Regions from separate parts of the Micromonospora sp. KLBMP9576 genome, predicted to be linked through region 4. Evidence: riboswitches for the same ligand, from Rfam matches in the RefSeq annotation. Region 4 holds a riboswitch; each other region holds the start of a gene.
What was found. A riboswitch is a leader RNA that binds a small molecule or an ion and turns the genes downstream of it on or off. The one in region 4 is predicted to bind cyclic di-AMP.
Positions count from the first base shown of each region.

Region 1 (5,053 bases), 450 kb from region 4:
TGGCCGGGTTCCGCAGGCCCGGCTGACCCGCAGCGCGCAACGAGAGGGCCCCCGGTCGGATCGACCGGGGGCCCTCGTCGTGCGGTGGGATCAGCGGGGCGCGCCCAGCGGGGACGGCACCAGGTTCACGTCGTCGCGGTTGACGTACATGATGCGGTGGCCGAACTGGATCTGCACGTACCGGTTGTCGCCGCGGACGACCGTCCGGTCACCCGGGGCGGAGCCGTCGAACGTGGTGGCCCGGTAGTACTCGCCGGGGAGCACGTCGCCGACGGCGTACCGCTGGCCGGCCGACAGGGTGTACTGCAGGGGGGAGATCGGCTGGTACGGCACGCCGGCCGGGTACGCCGCCTCCTCCGGGTACGCCCGCCCGTACACCGGGACCGTGGTCTTGCCGGCCTTCGGGGTGGCGACCAGGCCGACGGCCCAGTTGGCGGTCCGGGCGCCGGCGGGGTTGTGGAACCACGCCTTCTGCCCGAGGTACCAGATGGCCGTCCAGTCGCCCCGCACCTCGGCCAGCGCGTACGTCTGCCCGGCCGACACCCGGGCGCCGTGGTCGGAGACGTACATGGTGTTGGGGGTGCCGTCGGGCCGCAGCGCGATGTCGTTGACCAGCGGCGCGTCCTGGCTGGGCGCGTTGTGCAGGGCCAGCGCGGACGAGCCGCGCAGCGGGCAGGGGGCCGTCTCCGGGGGCGGGTTCGGCACGCCCGGGGGCTGCCGGTTGCAGCCGGTGAACTGCGGCTGGTTGGTGGCGAAGTCCGGGTCGATGGTGACCAGCCCCGTGCGGTGCGTGCCGGTCGACCTCAACGGCGCCTTGAGCAGGTCGAAGTAGTGCGACCAGTTCCAGTACGGTCCCGGGTCCCAGTGCATGCCGCGCACGTTCGCGGCGACGGTGCCGGGGACGTTGTCGTGCCCGATGATGTGGTTGCGGTCCAGCGGGATGTTGTACTGCCGCGCCAGGTGGCGGACCAGTTTGGCGGAGGTGCGGTACATCGCCTCCGTGTACCAGGTGCCGTGCCCCGCGAAGCCCTCGTGTTCGAGGCCGATCGACTTGGAGTTCACGTACCAGTTGCCGGCGTGCCAGCCGACGTTCTTGGTCTTGATGTGCTGGGCGATGTGGCCGTCGACAGAACGCAGGGTGTAGTGCCAGCCCACCCGCTTGGGGTCCTTGACCAGGTTGACGCTGGGGCCGAAGTAGCCCTCGGTGTCGTGGATGACGATGTATTCGATCTTCTGCTGCGCGGGCCGGTCGGCCAGGTCGTGGTTGCCGTAGTCGCCCAGGGTGGGGCCGTAGTTCTCGTACGGCGCCGGGATCCACTCGCAGGAGATGTCGCTGGGGCACTCCAGCCCGTCGGGCCGGGTGAGCTTGCGCAGGCGCAGCCGGTCCAGCCAGGAGCGCTGCGGCTGGACCGCGCTGCCGGCCAGCGTGACCCGCTGCCCGTCGTCGGTGAGCCGGCTGTCGCCCGTGGCGATGGTGGCGTACACCTCGTTGGCGAAGGCCGCCGCGGCGTCGGCGCTGTCCGCGCCGGAGTACCGGGCCACCGCGCCGTACCAGGCCGCCGGGTCGGTGCCGGCGCCGACCGGGGCGCCGATCTCCTTCTGGTACGCGGCCAGCAGCGCCGCGCCGCCGCGGATGTTGGCGGCGACGTCCGTCCGCAGTGCCTCCTCGCCGACGCCGGTGAGGTCGGCGGCGGCGTCGAGGGTGCGCAGAGCCGCCTCGGCGGGCGGCGGGTCGGCTGGCGGCTGTTCCGCGCCGGCCAGGGAGGGCCGGGAGTCGTCGCCGCGCGGGTCCTCGGTGCCCTCGTCGTGGTGGGTGCCGCCGGGCAGGGTGGCGACGTGCTCGGCGTCGGTGAGGTGCATCGGGCCGTAGCCGGCGCTGGTGCTCGGCGTGCCGGCGTTGGTGTCCCAGCGGGACTGCAGGTAGGAGACCCCGAGCAGGACGCTCTCCGGTACGCCGTACTCGGCCGCCGCGGCGGCGTACTGCTGCTGCCGGTCGGTGGCGGGCGCGGCGGCGGCGGGGCCGGTGGCCGCGAACGGCGTCGTCACCATGGCGGCAGCCACGGCGGCGGCCAGCAGGACGCGTCTGCTCCTCGTTGTCGCTGACAGGTGCATCGAACCCCCAGTTCGGACGGGCGAAGTTGGGGTCACCTTCACCCCGCTCACCAGCTTTGGTCAATACCTTTCCACCGCACACTTCAAAAGGAAGGAAATCTTCGTCGCCCGGGTTGCGGCGCGCCGCCGCACCGGGACCGGCACGGAGTGTCATGGCCCGGAGGCTTGTGGATCGACGACTGTCGTCTCTACTCTGGTCCTCCGTGGGCCGGTGACCATCCGTCCAACCAGGGCGATGACGGCCGACACCGCCGAGTCGCTCCCGAGCGAGCCGGGGACCCAGGTTCCCCGGGGTGAATCCGCAGTCCCTGCGGTAGGGCGTCCCTTCCCGCCCGAACCCGTCAGCTAACCCGGTAGGCGGTACGGAAGAAGGAGTACGGACCCCGGTGGCACACCATGCCCCGCGGCCACCGTCCGCCCGGTCGGCCCTCGCCGACCCGACGACGGCTGCGCCGCGCCAACGCTGGCACCGCCGCACCACCGCCCTCGCCGCCCTCACCGCGTTCGCCGTCGTCCTGACCGGCGGCGCCACGGCGGCCCACGCCGAACCGACCGTCGCCGAGATCGAGCGGCAGATCGACGAGGACTGGAACAAGCTCGAACCGATCATCGAACGGCACAACGCCACCCGGCAGGACCTGGCCGCCAGGCGGCGGCAGGCCGACGCGCTCGCCGCCCAGATCACGCCGTTGCAGGCGCAGGTCGACCAGGCGATGGAGAAGGTCGGCGTGCTCGCCGTGCGCGCCTACAAGGGCGAGCGGTTGTCCGCGCTGAACGCCGTGCTGGGCAGCCACTCGCCGAGCGAGGTGATGGGGCAGCTCGAACTGCTCGACCAGTTCGCCCAGCATCAGCAGCAGGACGTGCGGCAGGTGACCGTGCTGCGCGACCGGCTGGCCGGCAAGAAGGCGCCCCTGGACGAGATGGTCGTCCAGCTCGCCCGCACGGAGGCCCAGCTCGCGGCCAGGAAGAAGCAGATCAACGCCGAGATCGACCGGTTGCAGAAGCTGCGGCTGCGGGTCTACGGCAACGGCGGTGGTGGGCCGCTGCGCCCCGCCCCCTGCCCGGCCAGCTACCCCGGCGGTGCGGCCGGCACCGCGGTGAAGTTCGCCTGCGCCCAGATCGGCAAGCCCTACGTCTGGGGCGCCGAGGGGCCGAACTCGTACGACTGCTCCGGCCTGATGCTCGCCGCCTGGGCGAAGGCCGGGGTCTCCCTGCCGCACAACGCGGCGCAGCAGCGCCGGGCCACCGCGTCCGTGAGCCGGGGCGAGCTACGCCCGGGTGACCTGGTCTTCTACTACAGCGACCTGCATCACGTCGGCATGTACGTCGGCGGCGGCTGGGTGGTGCACGCCTCGCGCGCCGGGGTGCCGATCAAGATGAAGAAGGTCGACGACGGCCCCATCCACAGCTACGGCCGCCCAGGCTGAGCAGTCGGGAGGGCCCCTTGCGCCGCCGTCGGCCGCGCAAGGGGCCCGTACTGCCTCAGGGCGAGCGGGTCAGCTCGTCGGCCAGGTGCGCCAGTGCTGCCAGGAGCGGCTCGGGGTCGGGCCGCGCTGCCCCTGGTAGCGCGAGCCGTAGACGGCCGATCCGTACGGGTGCTCGGCCGGCGAGGAGAGCCGGAAGATGCAGAGCTGGCCGATCTTCATGCCCGGCCAGAGGGTGATCGGCAGGTTGGCCACGTTGGACAGCTCGAGGGTCACGTGACCGGAGAAGCCCGGATCGATGAAGCCCGCCGTGGAGTGGGTGAGCAGCCCGAGCCGGCCCAGCGAGCTCTTTCCCTCGAGGCGGCCGGCGAGCTGATCGCCGAGCGAGATCACCTCCAGCGTCGAGGCCAGCACGAACTCGCCGGGATGCAGCACGTACGGCTCCCCGTCGGGCACCTCGACCATCGACGTGAGATCGTCCTGCTGCTGTGCGGGGTCGATGTGGGTGTAGAGGTGGTTGTTGAAGACCCGGAAGAGCTTGTCCAGGCGTACGTCGATGCTGGACGGCTGGACCAGTGTGGGCTCGAACGGCTCCAGCGCGAGCGTGCCCGCCTCGATCTCGCAGGCCAGGTCGCGGTCGGAGAGCAGCATCCGAACACCTTAGCGAGGTACGCGCGTGACCTGCGTGTCGGAGTGCGGCTTAGTACATCTGTTCGATAGAATGTCCGCATGGCTTCCTGGTCCGAGTTCGCCGTCGACGAGCCCCGCCTCGCCGACGGGATCCGCCTCCTCATGCAGCAGTACGGGCCTGGCTTCGGCTACCTGGCCACCGTCCGCGCCGACGGCGGTCCCCGGGTGCACCCGGTCTCCCCGGTGATCACGGAAGAGGGGCTCTTCTGCTTCGTCGTCGACTCGCCCAAGCGGCGCGACCTGGAGCGCGACGGCCGCTACGCGCTGCACTCCTTCCCGCCGGAGGAGAGCGACGACGAGGCATACGTCGCCGGGCACGCCCGGCCGGTGACCGACCCGGCCCGGGTTGCCCGGCTGGCCCGCACCCAGCGGGCCGCGCCGCAGGTCGACTGGCGGGTCTTCGAGTTCACCGTCGACGTGGCGATGCTGGCCCGCCGCGAGCCCGGCGGCGCGCGCGGCGCCGGCGAGGGGCACGTCCGGCCCGCGGTCCAGGTGTGGCTCGATCCCCGCGCGGCCACCGTCGACACCACCGCGGTGCCGGATCCCCGGTCGGTCGCCGCCGGCTCCGTGATGGTGCCGGATCCCCGTTCGGTCGCCGCCGGCTCTGCCGCTATGTCCGAGGCCCGGTCGGGAAGCGCGGGCGGCCACGTCGCCCGTCCGGCCGCCTGACGCCGTGCGACGCCCCGGGGCCGTCCCCGTCCCGGGGCGTCGCACCGTGACCACGAATGGGCCCCGTCCGCGTGCCACCCGACCGCGTGGACGCCGGTGCCGGCCCCGTCGAACGAGGCCGGCACCGGGTCGGGTCGTACGGCGGCCCTACGCCGCGC
Region 1 covers NZ_CP194567.1:94,653-99,705, forward strand. The annotation lists gene ACQ452_RS00450 (NlpC/P60 family protein) at 1-26, shown strand, start outside; gene ACQ452_RS00455 (N-acetylmuramoyl-L-alanine amidase) at 91-2,112, opposite strand; cyclic di-AMP (ydaO/yuaA leader) riboswitch at 2,352-2,486, shown strand; gene ACQ452_RS00460 (NlpC/P60 family protein) at 2,499-3,539, shown strand; gene dcd (dCTP deaminase) at 3,609-4,187, opposite strand; gene ACQ452_RS00470 (pyridoxamine 5'-phosphate oxidase family protein) at 4,266-4,895, shown strand; gene ACQ452_RS00475 (zinc metalloprotease) at 5,043-5,053, opposite strand, start outside.
Region 1: it holds a riboswitch for cyclic di-AMP, as region 4 does, so the genes downstream of both, ACQ452_RS00460 (NlpC/P60 family protein) here and ACQ452_RS02650 (coiled-coil domain-containing protein) in region 4, are expected to answer to the same signal.

Region 2 (5,053 bases), 2.1 Mb from region 4:
GCGCTGGTCGAGCGCGACGCGATGGTGTTCCACGCCGCGCGGCGGCGGCACATGCTGGACGCCGAGCACGAGGGCCTGGTCTTCGGCCGGTTGGACCTGCTCGACCGGCAGGTGCTGCACGTCGGCCGGCTGGGCATCCGGGACGGCGACGCGTCGACCCTGGTGGTCGACTGGCGGGCCCCAGCCGCCGCCGCCTTCTACCAGGCCACCCCCGCGCAGCCGCTGGGCGTGGTGCGGCGGCGCACGATCCAGTCCTCGGGTGAGCGGGTCACCCGCATCGAGGACGACCTGCTCGATCCGGTCGCCGCCCCCGCCGAGATGGCTGTGGTCGGCGACGGCGCGCTGCTGGCCACGCTGTCGAAGGCCACCGGCCGGGGCATGCGCGACATCGTCGCCACCATCCAACGGGAGCAGGACGAGGCGATCCGCTCCCCCGGCTCGGGCGTGACGATCGTGTCCGGGGGGCCGGGCACCGGCAAGACGGCCGTCGCCCTGCACCGGGCCGCGTACCTGCTCTATTCGGACCGGGGCCGGTACGCCGGCGGCGGCATCCTGGTGGTCGGCCCGTCCTCGGTCTTCGTGGAGTACATCGCCTCGGTGCTGCCGTCGCTCGGCGAGAACACCGCCACCCTGCACTCGCTGGGCACCCTCTTCCCGGGCATGGCGGCCACCCGCGCCGACTCGCCGGCCGTCGCGGCGGTCAAGGGCTCGCTGCGGATGCGGCGGGTGCTGGAGCGGGCGGCGCGCGACGCGGTGCCGGACGGCCCGGGCGAGCTGCGCCTGCTGTACCGGGGGTCGCTGCTGCGGCTGGAGCGTCGCGAGCTGGACGGCATCCGGGAGCGGGCGCTGTCGCGGGGCGCCCGGCGTAACGAGGTGCGCCGGGTCGGCTTCGACGGGGTCTTCGCGGCGCTCTGGGCGCAGGCCCGGCGGCTGGGCGTCGGCCGGCTGCCCGAGCAGCGCGCGTTCGAGAGCGAGCTTGCCGAGCGGTCGGATTTCCGGGAGTTCCTCAAGGCCTGGTGGCCCCGGCTGCACCCCCGGCACGTGCTGGGCTGGCTGGCCCGCCCGGACCGGCTGCACCGCTACGCCGACGGGATCCTCTCCCGCGCCGAGATCCGGCTGCTGACCGACGCGTACCGGAGCCTGGATTCCGCGGGGCTGACGATCGCCGACATCGCGTTGCTCGACGAGTTGGACGCGCTGCTCGGCAAGCCGATGCGGCCGGCCCGGGCGAAGCGCGACCCGTACCAGCTGGCCGGCGGGGTCCGCGAGTTGAGCACCTACGCCGACCGGCAGCGCGCCGCCCGGGAGGCGGGCCGGGAGCGTCCGGAGGACTACCGGGAGTACGCGCACGTGGTGGTCGACGAGTCGCAGGACGTCTCGCCGATGCAGTGGCGCATGGTCGGCCGGCGCGGCCGGCTGGCCTCGTGGACGGTGGTGGGCGATCCGGCCCAGACGGCGTGGACGGGGGACCCGGAGGAGCTGTCCCGGGCCCGGGACCAGGCGTTGGGCCGGCGCAAGCGGCACCACTTCACCCTGACGACCAACTACCGCAACTCGGCGGAGATCTTCGCGGTGGCGGCGGCCGAGATCCGCCGGCTGCACCCGGATCTGCCGCTGCCCCGGGCGGTGCGTTCCACGGGTGTCGACCCGGTCGAGCTGACGGTGCCGCACCCGGAGCTGGCGGCCACGGTGGTGGCGGCGACCGCGACGGTGCTCACCGAGGTCGAGGGCACGGTCGGTGTGATCACCCCGGCGTCCCGGCGCGACGAGGTGGCCGGCTGGCTGGGCGGGCTGGACGCGCGGCGCCTGCAGGTGGTGACGAGCCTGGAGGCCAAGGGCATGGAGTACGACGGGGTCGTCCTCGTCGCTCCGGGCGAGATCCGGGCAGACCCCGGGTCGGGGGTGCGGACGCTCTACGTGGCACTGTCCCGGGCCACCCAGCGGCTGACCACCGTCGACCCGATCGACTGAGGACCCCTTACTTGCACACATAGCGATGTGAGCATAAATTGAACGCGAATCCGGATCCCCCGAGGGAGGATGGGCGCGTGGGCGCAGGTCATGACCACCATCACGGGTCGGTGGCGAACGCGGCACACCGCCACCGGGGCCGGCTCTGGGCGGCGTTCGGGCTGCTCGCCGGCCTGATGGTGGTGGAGGCGGTGGCCGCCTTCCGCACCGGCTCACTGGCCCTGCTGAGCGACGCCGGGCACATGTTCACCGACGTGCTCGGCATCGGCATGGCGCTCGCCGCGATCTCCGCCACCCGCCGGGCCGTCACGGACCCGCAGCGCACCTTCGGCCTCTACCGGCTGGAGGTGCTGGCCGCGCTGGCCAACGCCGTACTGCTCTCCGGCGTCGCGGTCTACGTCGTGATCGAGGCCGTCCGCCGCTTCGGCGACCCACCGGAGGTGCTGGCGGGCCCGATGCTTGTGGTCGCCGTGCTCGGCCTGCTCGCCAACATCGGCGCCTTCGCGCTGCTGCGCGCCGGGGCGAAGGAGAGCATCAATCTCCAGGGCGCGTACCTGGAGGTGCTCGGCGATCTCCTGGGGTCGCTCGGCGTGATCGGGGCCGCCCTGCTGATCGTCACCACGGGCTGGTGGTGGGCCGACCCCCTGGTGGCGGTCGCGATCGGGGCGTTCATCCTGCCGCGCACCTGGCGGCTGGCCCGCGCCGCCCTGCGGATCCTGGTGCAGGCCGCACCGGAGCACCTCCAGGTCACCGCGGTGCACGACCGGCTGGCCGCCGTGCCGGGCGTCGCCGAGGTGCACGACCTGCACGTCTGGACGCTGACCTCCGGGATGGAGGTGGTCTCGGCGCACCTGAGCCTGGCCCCCGACGCGGAGGTAGGTGCGGTGCTGGCCGCCGCCCGGGCCGCGCTGCGCGAGGACTTCCAGATCGCGCACGCCACGCTGCAACTCGAACCCGGAGCGTCGCCCGGGGCCTGTGAGGCAGTCGAGTGGTAATGAGCACAACCTTAAGTCTGGGAGAGTATTGTGGGCTTATGCCGGATTTGACTGACAGCAGACGCGCACCGTACGTCACCTGGGCTGCCCCTGTCACACCGGCACCGGTAGGCTCGGCTTCGGCCTCCGCCAGGCGGCACCCACCGGTGCCGGCGGTGGCCGCCGCCTAATCGCCCGACGGGGCGAACCGGGGAACCATGTTCGTGGGGTGCATCCGCGTCAGCGGTAGGGATCTTCCGTCCCGAACCCGTCAGCTAACCCGGTCGGCGGCTGACGGAAGGACACGTGTATGCCAGTGATGGCACCCGTACGACGACGCGCCGCCCGTACGGCGGCCCTGATCGCCACGACGCTCGCCCTCGGCAGCGCGGTGGCACCGGTCACCGCCGCCCCGGCTACAGCCGCCCGGGCCGGCCTGGCCGCGGCGGCACCCGGCCAGGACGAGGAGGGCGGCACCCCCGCCCTGCGGTCCCAACTGGAGGCCGCCAGCAAGGGCTACCTCGACGCCAAACGCGCCCTGGGCACGTCGGTGAAGCGGCAACAGCAGCTCGCCACGCAGCTCAAGAGCACCGAGGTCGAGATGACCTCGCGCACGGCCAAGGTCGGAGAGATCGCCGAGGCCGCCTACCGCACCGGCCGGCTCAGCGTCGCGTCCGCCCTGCTCAACAGCGGCTCCCCCGACGGCTTCATGGACCGCGCCGCCGCCCTCGACGCGGTGGCCGCCAACGAGGACCGCGCACTGCGTCAGCTCCAGGAGACCCGCGACGAGGTCGCCCGCACCAAGCTCGCCCTCGACGGCGAGATCCGGGAGCAGAGCAAGCAGGTCACCGTGATGGCCAAGCGCAAGGAGCAGGCCGAACGGGCGCTGACGGTCGCCAACAACCAGCAGCGGCAGCAGTCGGCCGGCGGGGGCACCTCGCCGGGCGGCACCTCGAACAAGACCGCGCGCGCCGCGCCGCGCAACTCCGACGGCTCCTGGCCCTCCGAGTCGTGCAGCGTCAACGATCCCACCCCCGCCAACGGCTGCATCACCCCACGCACGCTGCACGCGCTCAACCAGGCCAAGGCCGCCGGCTTCACCCGCTACGTCTCCTGCCACCGCTCCGGCGGCTCCGGAGAGCACCCGAAGGGCCGCGCCTGCGACTTCGCGGCCCAGAAGGGCGGCTTCGGCGGCGACGCCAGCGGCGGCGACCGGACGTACGGCAACAACCTGGCGGCGTACTTCGTGGGCAACGCCGACCGCCTCGCCGTGCTCTACGTGATCTGGTACAGGCAGATCTGGCTGCCGAGCAGCGGGTGGAAGTCCTACAGCGGAGCCAACGGCGACCCCTCCAGCGACCACACCAACCACGTGCACCTGTCGGTGTACTGACGCCCGCGCCCCCGGTGACCCCGCACGACGCGGGCCACCGGGCGGACCGCCCGACCTGACCGGCCCCGATCGCGTCCGCCGCGAGCGGGGCCGGCGCCGTCGTGGGGTCAGTCGGTCGACGGCTCGGGCGGGTGCCGGTCGAGGGCGGCGCCGAGGCGGGCCGCCAGCCCGAGGTGTGCGGCACGGGCCTGGCGGAACGCGTAGCCGAACAGCGGTGCGGGCGCGGCGAGGGTGATCTCCACGTCGATGCGGACCACGCCGTCGGGCTCCGCCCGCAGTCGGGTGTGGTTGCGCACCGTCGTGGCGGGCCACTGCCGGGCCACGGTGACGATCTCGTCGGGGTCGTCGACGAGGACGTCGGCCCGGTAGGTGGTCGTCAGGCGCACCGGCCCGACGGGCAGCCGATCGGTGATGTCGTAGCTGGCGCGCGCGCCGGGGCGGGGCGGCACCCGGCGCACCCGGACGATCAGCGGATGCAGGTCCTCCTGCCGGCGCAGGTCCACGAGCAACGCCGCGGCCCGCGCGACGGAGCAGCGCGCCTGGATGGTGTAGCTGAAGCAGTCCCGCCTGAGCACGCCGTCTCCCACCGTCGATGGTCGCCCGATCGTCGCGTATGCCGGGCGTGCTGGCAACGCCGCGCCGATCGCCCCCGGAGTCCGGACGTCCGGGCACCGCTCCCGCTACGGTCAGTTCATGGATTGTCCCCAAAAGTGTC
Region 2 covers NZ_CP194567.1:4,821,480-4,826,532, forward strand. The annotation lists gene ACQ452_RS21120 (HelD family protein) at 1-1,971, shown strand, start outside; gene ACQ452_RS21125 (cation diffusion facilitator family transporter) at 2,049-2,966, shown strand; cyclic di-AMP (ydaO/yuaA leader) riboswitch at 3,120-3,251, shown strand; gene ACQ452_RS21130 (coiled-coil domain-containing protein) at 3,265-4,338, shown strand; gene ACQ452_RS21135 (SRPBCC family protein) at 4,446-4,913, opposite strand.
Region 2: it holds a riboswitch for cyclic di-AMP, as region 4 does, so the genes downstream of both, ACQ452_RS21130 (coiled-coil domain-containing protein) here and ACQ452_RS02650 (coiled-coil domain-containing protein) in region 4, are expected to answer to the same signal.

Region 3 (5,053 bases), 1.6 Mb from region 4:
CGACGAGGTGCTGACCGCGCTGCTGGACACCGATCCGCTGGCCTCGGCGCGCTGGGCCACCCGCAGCCGCTACCTGGGTGACTTCCCCGCCGAGGCGTACGCCGAGGCGTTCCTGGACGCCGCGCGGCGCGAGCTCGACGCCGGTCGGGCGGTGCCCGCGTCCCGGGCGCCCGGTGGGCCGGGCCCCGTCGCCCTCTCCCCCACGCCCTGAGCCGGGCGCACCGGGCCCGTCCGGTCGCCCGAGTTCAGCGCCCGACGAGGCCCAGGACGGCCTGCGGGTCCTCGACGTGGGCGTTGTGTCCCAGGCCGGGCAGGGTGGCGACCGGCACGCCCAGCCCGTGCAGCTGCGCGTCGGTGACCATGGGGTCGTGTTCGCCGCGGGCCAGCAGCACCGGCACGTCGGTCGCCGCCAGCAGGGCGGGGAGGTCCGGTTCGCCCACGCCGAACGCGGCCGGGTCCATCGCCAGCCGCCAGCGGTCGCCGACCTGACGCAGCCCGGCCAGCACGGCGGGATGGTCCGGGGCGAGGAGCCCGGTCAGGCCGGCCACCCGCAGGTAGCGGCGGCCCGCCTCGTCCCGGCTGTCGAACCAGGTCACCGGCCGGGCGGCCAGGTCGGCCGCCTTCGCCAGCTCCGCCGGCGACCAGACGGCCTTGATCCCGATCCCGACGACGGCGTCGACCGGCAGCCCGCCGCCGCGGGCGGCCAGCGCCAGCCCGACGACACCGCCGAGGGAGTGCCCCAGCACGACGAGCCGGTCGCCCGCCTCGAGCCCCGCGGCGATCCGCGCGGCAAGCGCCGGGAACGAGTACCGCGGCAGCGGTGGGGAGCAGCCGTGACCGGCGAGGTCCGGTGCGAGCCAGCGCCCCGCCCACCGGCGCTCGAGCAGCGGCGCCCAGGGCAGCCACACGTCGCCGGTGGCACCCATGCCGTGCAGCAGCAGGAGCACCCGCCGACCGTCCCGGTCACCCGACTCGTCGGCCATGGGCGCAGTGTGCCACCGCGGGCCGGCCGGGGCGAGGGCCGTGACCCGGACACGACAGCGGGCGCCGGCCCCCGGGTGGGGGGCCGACGCCCGGCGGTGTCGTCGCTCAGGCGGAGTAGCCGCGGGTCGCGGCCCAGTTCGCCAGCGCGATGGTGCTGACCCAGTACGACGCGGCCGCCGGGTCCGCCGAGTCGGCGATCTTCACGGTCCGCCCCTCGTCCCGGTAGCCCACCACGGCAACGTAGTGGCCGCCGGGGAACGAGTGCCAGCCGCCGGCGGTGTCCGTGACGCTGCCGGCGACGTTCACCACGACGCCCCGCCCGGCGGAGATGGCCGCGACCACGTCGGCCTGGAGCCGGTCCATCTGGGCGGGGGTGGCGGCGCCGCCCGGGATCATCCGGGTCCGGTAGGGCTCGCCCTTCACGGTCGCGTTCAGCACCCGGGTGGTGTCCTGCGCGGAGTCGGTGCCCATCTCGTCGGTGCCGAGGCCGGCGCCGAGGGCGTCCTGGCTGCGCGCGATCCCGGCGGCGCTGAGCGCGTGCCGCACGGCCGCCGGACCACAGTTGTAGTACGTGGTCTGGGCCTGGTAGTCGTAGTCGAGGGTCTTCGACGCCGGGGCCTTGGCCGGCTCGGGCTCGCGGGTCGGGTCCGGGGTCGGGGTCGCGCTGGTGGCGCTGGCCGACGGGGTCGCGCTGGCGGTGGACGGGGCGGCGGTGGACGGGGCGGTCTCGACCCGGGCCTGACCGCGCGAGGCGACGGTGTCGTCGCGCAACTCGGCCGCGGCCACCGGGGCCTGCGCGGCGGCGGGGGCCTCGTCGGCTCCGGTCAGCAGCGCGCCGGTGCCCGACGCGAGCACCAACGCCACGGCGGACGCGGCGGCCAGCTGGTACGGACGCTCGGACGCGAGACGACGTAGCTGTCGCTTCAGGGGTTGCTTCACGATTTCCTCCACGGGCTCGGCGGGGGTGAGCGGCTGCCGGTCCGCGCCGAGGGCAGGGCGGACCGACCGCGCGGACGGGTGTCCGGGCGGGTGGTGGACCACTCAGGGAACGCGCCCGGGATGCCGGGCGCGTGACGGTGACCGGTGGGTCAGCTCGTCGCCCGGGGGCGGACGAGCGTGGGCACCGCGGCGCCGTGGAGACGGCGGGACGGCCGAGGGGCGGGTGGGTGCTGCACGAGGGTGGAACTCCTTCCGGCACCGCCGACCGGGTTAGCTGACGGATTCGGGCGGGAAGAGCGCCCTACCACGGGCCTGCGGCCCACGGATTCACCCCACAAGCACTGGGTCCCCGGTTCGTCTTGCACGATTAGGCGGGTCGGCGCGGCGTCACCTCCTGGTGAACGGGTACCGCACCGGACGCGCCGACATTACTGGCCGCCCGGCATCCCCGCCAACCCTCTCCCACCTGGTTAAACCTTGATCGGGAGACATTTTTTGCGGGCACTTCGCCACTGACGCGACTCAATGGGACGACCGTTTCGGGAACCCCTGTCGGGCGACAACGGGACGAGCGGCGGACTTCCGTGCCGAAATCCCGGTGGGAATCGACCGGGGCCGCCCCCGATGACCGTTTCGACCCCCGGGTGACCGGTGTCACGCAACCGGTCGGCGGTTTCCGGCCGCCGACGGCGCCCGGCCGACGTGCGGGGCCTCAGCGCGAGTCGACGTACGCCGACTCGGGGTCGGTGCGCGACCCGGCGGGCCGGGGACGCGGCGTCGCTTCGCCGCGCCGCCCCGCCGTCGCGCGGGTGCCGGGCCCCGCCCCGGGGCCCCCGCCGCCCGGCGGCGCGGGCCGGGCCGGGCGGCGCGGGCCGAGCAGCCGCATCATCGGCGTCTCGACGAAACGGTGCAACAGCCCGGCCAGGATCAGGTTGACCACCAGGAACCCGAGCACCACCAGCAGGCCCCACCAGCCGGGAAAGCCGACGCCCCAGTCGCCGGTGAGCCGCAGCACGCTGATCATCACCAGGACGTGCACCAGGTAGAAGGCGAAGGAGACCTCGCCGAGCCAGATCATCGGCCGGGACCGCCACGGCGAGCGCCGGCCCCGCACGTCCGCGTCCGCCGCCGCCGTGATGATCAGGATGTACGCCACCGAGAGCAGCGCCGCCCACAACTCGGCGCGGACCCACTGCGCGGCGACCACCCAGGTCGCCACGAAGAGCAGGCTGGCCACCGGCAGGCCCGGGCCCCGCCACCGGCCACGGCGCATCAGCTCGGCGGCGGCCACGCCCATCCAGAACTCCAGCGACCGCACGGGCGGGAAGATCTGGGTGAACCACCAGCGGCTCTCCTCCGGCACCAGGGCCTGGGCCGGCCAGAGCGCCAGGATCAGCAGCGGCACCGCGATCACCACGGCCCACAGCGCCCACGGCCGGACCCGGCGGATCAGCGGCAGCGCCAACGGCAGGCACAGATAGAAGAAGAGTTCGCAGGAGAGCGACCAGCTCACCGTGTTGACGCTGTAGAAGTGGCCACCCCGGGGATCCCAGGCCTGCAGGAGGAACAGGTTCTCCAGCGCGACGAACCGGTCCACCGGGTCGGCGAACCAGGCCGCGACCGCCAGGGCCGCCACCCAGAGCACCACGTGGTTCGGCCAGATCTTGGCCACCCGGCGACGCCAGAACGCCCGCCGGGTGTCGCCCGGGCGGGCCGACCAGACCAGCACGAAGCCGCTGAGGATGAAGAAGAACTGCACGCCGGAGAGGCCCAGGGTGAAGACCCAGTTCACCACCGCCTCGTGGCGGGGTTCGGCGATGATGCCCATCGTCCCGGCGTGGAAGCCGAAAACGAGCAGGGCCGCGACCCAGCGCAGCCCGGTCAGCGACGGCAGCCGGCTCGCCGGGGACGCGGGGCGGGCGGCCGGCGCGACGTCCGTCATGCCGGTGTCCCGACGATCGGCAGGGTCACCAGCAGCACGTACGTCTCCTCCTCGGCCGGCCTCGCCGGGCGCCCGAGGGTGCCCCGTGGCGGCCCGCCGGTCGGCGCCGCCCGCCGGGCACCCTACCCGCCGGGCCTGAAGCCCCGTTCCGTCCCGTCCGCGAGTGTCCGTTGTGCCCCATCCGGCGAGCACCGTCTCCCCCGGTGGGTCCGACCCGTTCGTCCCCCTTGCGGGGACCGCGCGGGAGTTTTCCGGTCCGTCCGAAGGCTGGCTAGTATTCCGGGAACCGAGGTGACGAGAGGCGGGCACGGATGCACCAGCGGATCCTCATGCGGGCGAAGAAGGGCCCGTTCGACGTCTACTCGCCCGAGGAGACGTACGAGCGGAACTGGATCGGCGAGAACAACGGCAACCTCGTCTTCAGCCACGCCGCCCACAAGCTCCTACGCACCGCCACCGCCGACATCACCGCCACCGAGTTCCGGGTCGACCCACGCGACGCCGACATGATCAACGAGCGGTACGACGTCTACGTGGTGCCGCTCGCCAACGCCTTCCGGCGCAGCTACGCCCACCGCGTCGCGACCATGACGAAGCTCATCGAGCAGCTCAAGATCCCGGTGGTGGTGCTCGGGGTGGGCGTGCAGACCGACGTCCACGGCAACCGGGACTACCTGCGCCCGATCGACGACGTGGTGACCGGGTTCGTGCGGGCCGTGCTCGACCGCTCGCACAGCATCGGCGTCCGTGGCGAGATCACCCGCGACTACCTGCGCGCCCTGGGCTTCTCCGCCGTCGACGTGATCGGCTGCCCGTCGATGTTCCTGCACGGCGACAGCCTGCGGGTGGAGAAGCGGAAGGCGGCGCTGGCCCCGGACGACCGGCTCGCGCTCACCGTCTCGCCGTACGTCGCGTCGATGGCGGAGATCATCGCCCGGCACCACGCCCGGTACCCGAACCTGCGCTACCTGCCGCAGGATCTCAAGACGCTCGGCACGCTGCTCTACGGCGACCGCCCCGGCGACCGGGGCAAGTCCAGCAAGATCCCGATCCACACCTCGCACCCGCTGTTCACCGAGGACAAGGTGCGGATGTTCGTCGACCCCTGGACCTGGATGGACTACCTCTCCGGCTTCGAGTTCGCGTTCGGCACCCGGATCCACGGCACCATCACCGCACTGGTCTCCG
Region 3 covers NZ_CP194567.1:2,133,513-2,138,565, reverse strand. The annotation lists gene ACQ452_RS09565 (CDP-glycerol glycerophosphotransferase family protein) at 1-211, shown strand, start outside; gene ACQ452_RS09560 (alpha/beta fold hydrolase) at 246-983, opposite strand; gene ACQ452_RS09555 (C39 family peptidase) at 1,090-1,935, opposite strand; cyclic di-AMP (ydaO/yuaA leader) riboswitch at 2,168-2,307, opposite strand; gene ACQ452_RS09550 (acyltransferase family protein) at 2,636-3,865, opposite strand; gene ACQ452_RS09545 (polysaccharide pyruvyl transferase family protein) at 4,177-5,053, shown strand, end outside.
Region 3: it holds a riboswitch for cyclic di-AMP, as region 4 does, so the genes downstream of both, ACQ452_RS09555 (C39 family peptidase) here and ACQ452_RS02650 (coiled-coil domain-containing protein) in region 4, are expected to answer to the same signal.

Region 4 (5,053 bases):
CGCGCTCCCGGCGCCGACCGAGGGTGGCGCCCCGGTCCCCGTCGGCACGCCGCCGGCCGCCCCCACCGACCCGGGGCAGGCGCTCGCCGAGTTGCAGGCCGGCAACCGGCGGTTCGTGACCGGTGCCCCGCGCCACCCCAACCAGGACGCCGGACACCGCGCGGCGGTCGCCGACGGCCAGCACCCCTTCGCGGTGATCGTCGGCTGCTCCGACTCCCGGCTCGCCGCCGAGATCATCTTCGACCGGGGCCTCGGTGACCTGTTCGTGGTGCGCACCGCGGGCCACACCATCGGCCCCGAGGTGCTGGGCAGCGTGGAGTACGCCGTGACGGTCCTGGGCACGCCGCTGGTGGTGGTGCTCGGGCACGACTCCTGCGGGGCCGTCCAGGCGGCCCGTACGGCGGCTGCCACGGGCACCCGCCCGGTCGGGCACCTGTGCGCCGTGGTGGACGCCGTGGTGCCCAGTCTGCGCCGGGCCGCCGCCGAGGGTGTGGACGACATCGACCGGATCGTCGACATCCACATCGCGTACACCGTCGAGGCGATGCTGGGCCGGTCCGCCGTGCTCGCGGCCGAGGTGGCCGCCGGTCGCTGCGGCGTGGTCGGCATGTCGTACCGGCTGGCGGCCGGCGAGGCGCGGACGGTGGCCGCGGAGCCCGCCCGCGCACCCGCGCCGGCGGAGCCCGCCAGCGCCGCGCTCGCCTGACCGACCGCCGCCCTCGCGGCTCTCGGGCCGACGACCCGAGCCGGCTGCCCGCCTGCCGTCCGGCGCGGCCCTGCGGACGGTCCACGGCACACCGCTGCCGGGCGCGCGTCCAACACGACGCGAAAGGGCCGCCCCCGCGTCGGCGGGGCGGCCCTTTCGCGCGGGGCGTGGCTAGAGCAGTGACACGTGGACGTGGTCCGTGTGGTTCGAGGGACCGCTGTAGGACTTCCAGCCGGTCGCGGGGAACCAGATCTGCCGGTTCCAGATCACGTAGTAGATGCCGAGCAGTTCGGCGTTGCGGACCAGGAACGCGGTCAGGTCGTTGCCGTACCGGTAGGTGTCGTCGTTGTGCCAGGGGGCGAAGCCTCGGTTCTGCAGCGACCAGTCGCAGGCCCGGCCCTTCGGATGCTCGTACGGCCCGCCGGTGCGGTGGCAGCCGACGAACCGGTCGAAGCCCGCCCGCTTGACCTCCTTGTACATGTGCAGGGTGCGGGCGGTGACGCAGCCGGCGGTGGTGGGGTCGCTCTCGGTGCAGCCCTGCGGCTTCCAGTCGCCGTCGGCGGTCCGGCCCGGTGCCTGCCGGGCCACCGGTGACTCGGCGACGACCTTGCCCCCGGTGAGGCCCCTGCCGCCGACCAGCGCGAGCGCCTTCTCCGCCTCGCGCTTGCCGCGGGCCAGCTCGTTCCTCAGCTTCTGCTGCTCGCGGACCTCGGCGTCGGCCGCCAGCTTGGCCTGCTCGGCGCGGGCCTTGACCGCGTTCACCTCGGCGAGCTTCTTCGAGTTGACCAGATTGAGTTCGTCGAGGGCGGCGGCACGCCGGACGAACGAGTCGGGGTTGGCGGTGTCCAGCAGCATCGACACCGCGCCGATCCGCCCGGTCCGGTAGGACTGGGCGGCGATCTCGTTGACCTGTGGGGCCAGGAGCGCCAGCTCCGCCTGTGCGCGGCCGACCTCCAGGGCCAGCTCGCGCTGGCGCTTCTCCGACTTCTTCAGCTTGGCCTGGGACTGCACGTAAGCCCGGTTCCGGGCCTCGATCAGGTCGTCGAGCAGCTTGGGCTCGTCGTCGCCGTGCCCGGAGGGCTGGGGCGGGGTGGGTGCGGCCGCCGCCGGGAGCGGCCCGGCGAGGACCGCGAGGGCGGCGAACACGGCCACCACGGGCGTCAGCCAGCGGCGTAGGGGTGCCGTCACAGTTTTCCCTTCCATCGACCGCCGACCGGGTTAGCTGACGGGTTCGGGGCGGAAGTGGCCCCTACCGCTGTCGCGGATTCACCCCACGTGCCTGGGTCCCCGGCTCGCCTGGCGGCGATTGGGCGGCGGCACCGCAGGCGCCGCTGCGCGCCTTCGGCGGTGACCGGCAGCGAGGTTACCCGAGAGCGGGCCTGAGGATCTACGTCCCTAAGCCGACTAAATGCGTTATTTCGTAACAGCGCATGGTGACCAGTGACGCGATTATCAGGACGGACGTCCCGAATGGTCACGCTGCGCGATGTCACCATGCGGTGTCCGTGGTTCCGTCCCGTCCCGGCCGTCCGGTGGCGGTCGGCGCTTCCCCGGCGCGCGACCCGGCGAGCGCCGCCAGGGCCTCGGACCGGTCGGCCGCCGGCCGGTGCGCTGTCGCGTCGCCCCCGGCGGTGCCCGTGCCGCGCCGGCCGGCCGTGGTCACCAGGGCCGCCAGCCCCGTGGTCAGTGGTACGGCGGCGATCAGGCCGAGGGTGGCGACCGCGCTGCGGACGATCTCCTGGGCCAGGAACTCGCTGGTCAGGATCTGGGTCACCGCCCGCGAGTCGGCCGTGAGCAGGAGCAGCACCGGCAGCGAGGCGCCGGCGTACGCCAGCACGATGGTGTTCACCGTCGAGGCGATGTGCGCCCGGCCGACCCGGGTCGCCGCCCGGTAGAGCTGCGTACGCGACAGCCCGGGGTTGGCGTGCGCCAGCTCGGTGACCGTGGCGGCCTGTGTGACGGTGACGTCGTCGAGCACGCCGAGGGAACCGATGATGATCCCGGCCAGCAGCAGGCCGTGCAGGTCGACGTCGGCCTGGAGCATCGACAACGTGGTGGCGTCCTCGCTGCCGAACCCGGTCAGGTGGGTCGCGGCGGTGGCGATCGTGCCGAGGACCCCGGTCAGCACCAGGCTGCCCAGCGTGCCGAGCACGGCGACCGAGGTCTGCGCGGTCACCCCGTGGGTCAGGTAGAGCACCACGAACATGATCAGGGCGGCGCCGACGATCGCGACCAGCAGCGGCGGACTTCCGGCGCCGATGCCGGGCAGCACGAACGTCAGCAGGATGGCGAAGCTCGCCGCCAGGCCGGCCAGCGCCGCCAGCCCGCGCCACCGGCCGAAGGCGACGATCGCGGCGGCGAAGAGCGCCACGAGCCAGATCAACGGCGTGCCGCGCTGGTGCTCGGCGATGTTGTAGGTGCTGGTCGTCGGGTCGGCGGGGTCGGTGAGGACGACCAGGATGACCTCGTCGCCCACGGCGACGGTCGGCGCCCCGGGGCCGGCCGGCACCGGTGTGCGTACCTCCTGGCCGGCGTCGGGACCGTCGTCTACCCGGGCCGTGACCGTGCCGCAGGGGCCCGGCGGGCCGTCGGGACTCCCCTCCGGGATCTCCGGCGCCGGCGGGCACGGCTCGGTCACCACCCGCGTCACCGTGCCGTGGTAGCGGGGGGAGTCGGCACCGGCCGCCGGATCCGACGTGTCGCCGGGCCACAGCACCAGAGCCGCGATCAGCGTGGCGACGAAGAGGGGCACCACCGTCGCGGCGAGGATCCGCCGCACCCGCGGTGGGGCGGATCGGGTGGGGTGGGTGTGCTCGGCGCCCATCGAGTGCCTCCCAACGAATCCGGGGTGGGTTACGCGCCGGCCGGCGTCCCCACCCGGAGGTGGGTGGGCGGTTCCGCTGCCCGTGCGGGCGGGCGGGGCGGGCGGTGCGGGATCCGGAGGGCCACCGGCGAATGGTAGCCACCCCGGTATCCGGGCGCAGGTCGTGCGCGTGGTGTCGGGGCGTGGGCCACCGGCTGCCCCGCCGTCGGCGCCCGCCCGGGCGGGTGCCGCCCCGCGTGGTGGCCGCCCGGGCGGGCGGGCCGACGCGCTAGCGTGTCGGGTGTGCGGACGACGGTGCCGGCGGCGTGGGGAGCGAGGCTCCTGCTGCTCGCCTGCACGCTGCTCGGGCTGGCCGCGATGCACACCATCGGCCACGACTCGCACCCGACGGGGCATCCGGCCGCCCACGCCAACGCGCCCGCCCCGCACGCCAACGCGCCCGCCCCGCACGCCAACGCGCCCGCCGGGCCCGCCCCGCACGCGGACGCGCCCCGGCACGGCGGCACCGTCCCGTACGCCGTCGGGGTGGCTCTTCGGGACGTGGCGGGCTGCTCCGGCGGCTGCGCGGCCGAGCGGCTGCTGCCGTTCGGCGGCCCGGGCGGGGAACTGCCCGGCTGGGGTGTCTGCCTGGCCGTGCTGGGTGCCTTCGCGGTCACCCTGCTGATCGCCGCGCTGCTCTCGGCGGGCGTACGCGCCGTCGGCCCGCCGGGGCGTCGCACGGTCGGCGCCATCCCGTCGACCCGGGCCCCGCCGCCCCGGGCGGTCGGTCTGCGGCTCGCCACGGTCTCGGTGCTGCGCACGTAGGACCCCCCGACGCGGTCCGGCTCCACGCCGCTCCGCGTCCTCGTCGTGCCGCCTGCGTTCCGACACCGAAAGGCCTCAGACGTGACCACTCGTATCCTTGCGCGCCGTGCCGCCCTGGCCGGCGCCGCCCTGACCGCCGCCCTCGCGATGACCGCCTGCGGCGGCGACGACCACTCGTCCCCGGAACCGGGCCACGGCGCGCCCGGCACCGGGGGGCCGGCCGCCACGGCCACCGGGGCGGCCGCGTTCGGCGACGCCGACGCGATGTTCGCCCAGATGATGATCCCGCACCACCGGCAGGCGGTGGAGATGGCGGACCTGGCCGCGACCCGCGCGGCTGACCCGGAGGTCAAGCGGCTCGCCACGGAGATCAAGGCGGCCCAGGCGCCCGAGATCGCGACCATGAGCGGCTGGTTGGCGGCGTGGGGGCGGCCGGTGCCGTCGCCGGGAGCCGGAATGCCGCACATGGATCACGACATGCCCGGCATGATGTCCGACGCCGACATGAAGAAGCTGGCGGCGGCCTCCGGCCGGGAGTTCGACAGGCAGTTCCTGACCATGATGATCGCCCACCACGAGGGCGCGGTCACGATGGCCCGCGACGAGCAGGCCCGGGGCGTGAACGGGGAGGCCAAGGCCCTGGCCGGGCAGATCGTCAGCAGCCAGCAGGTCGAGATCGACCAGATGCGGGAGGTGCTGGGCCGCTTGTGACCGGTCGT
Region 4 covers NZ_CP194567.1:542,831-547,883, forward strand. The annotation lists gene ACQ452_RS02645 (carbonic anhydrase) at 1-706, shown strand, start outside; gene ACQ452_RS02650 (coiled-coil domain-containing protein) at 878-1,894, opposite strand; cyclic di-AMP (ydaO/yuaA leader) riboswitch at 1,898-2,029, opposite strand; gene ACQ452_RS02655 (YibE/F family protein) at 2,196-3,530, opposite strand; gene ACQ452_RS02660 (hypothetical protein) at 3,813-4,334, shown strand; gene ACQ452_RS02665 (DUF305 domain-containing protein) at 4,482-5,045, shown strand.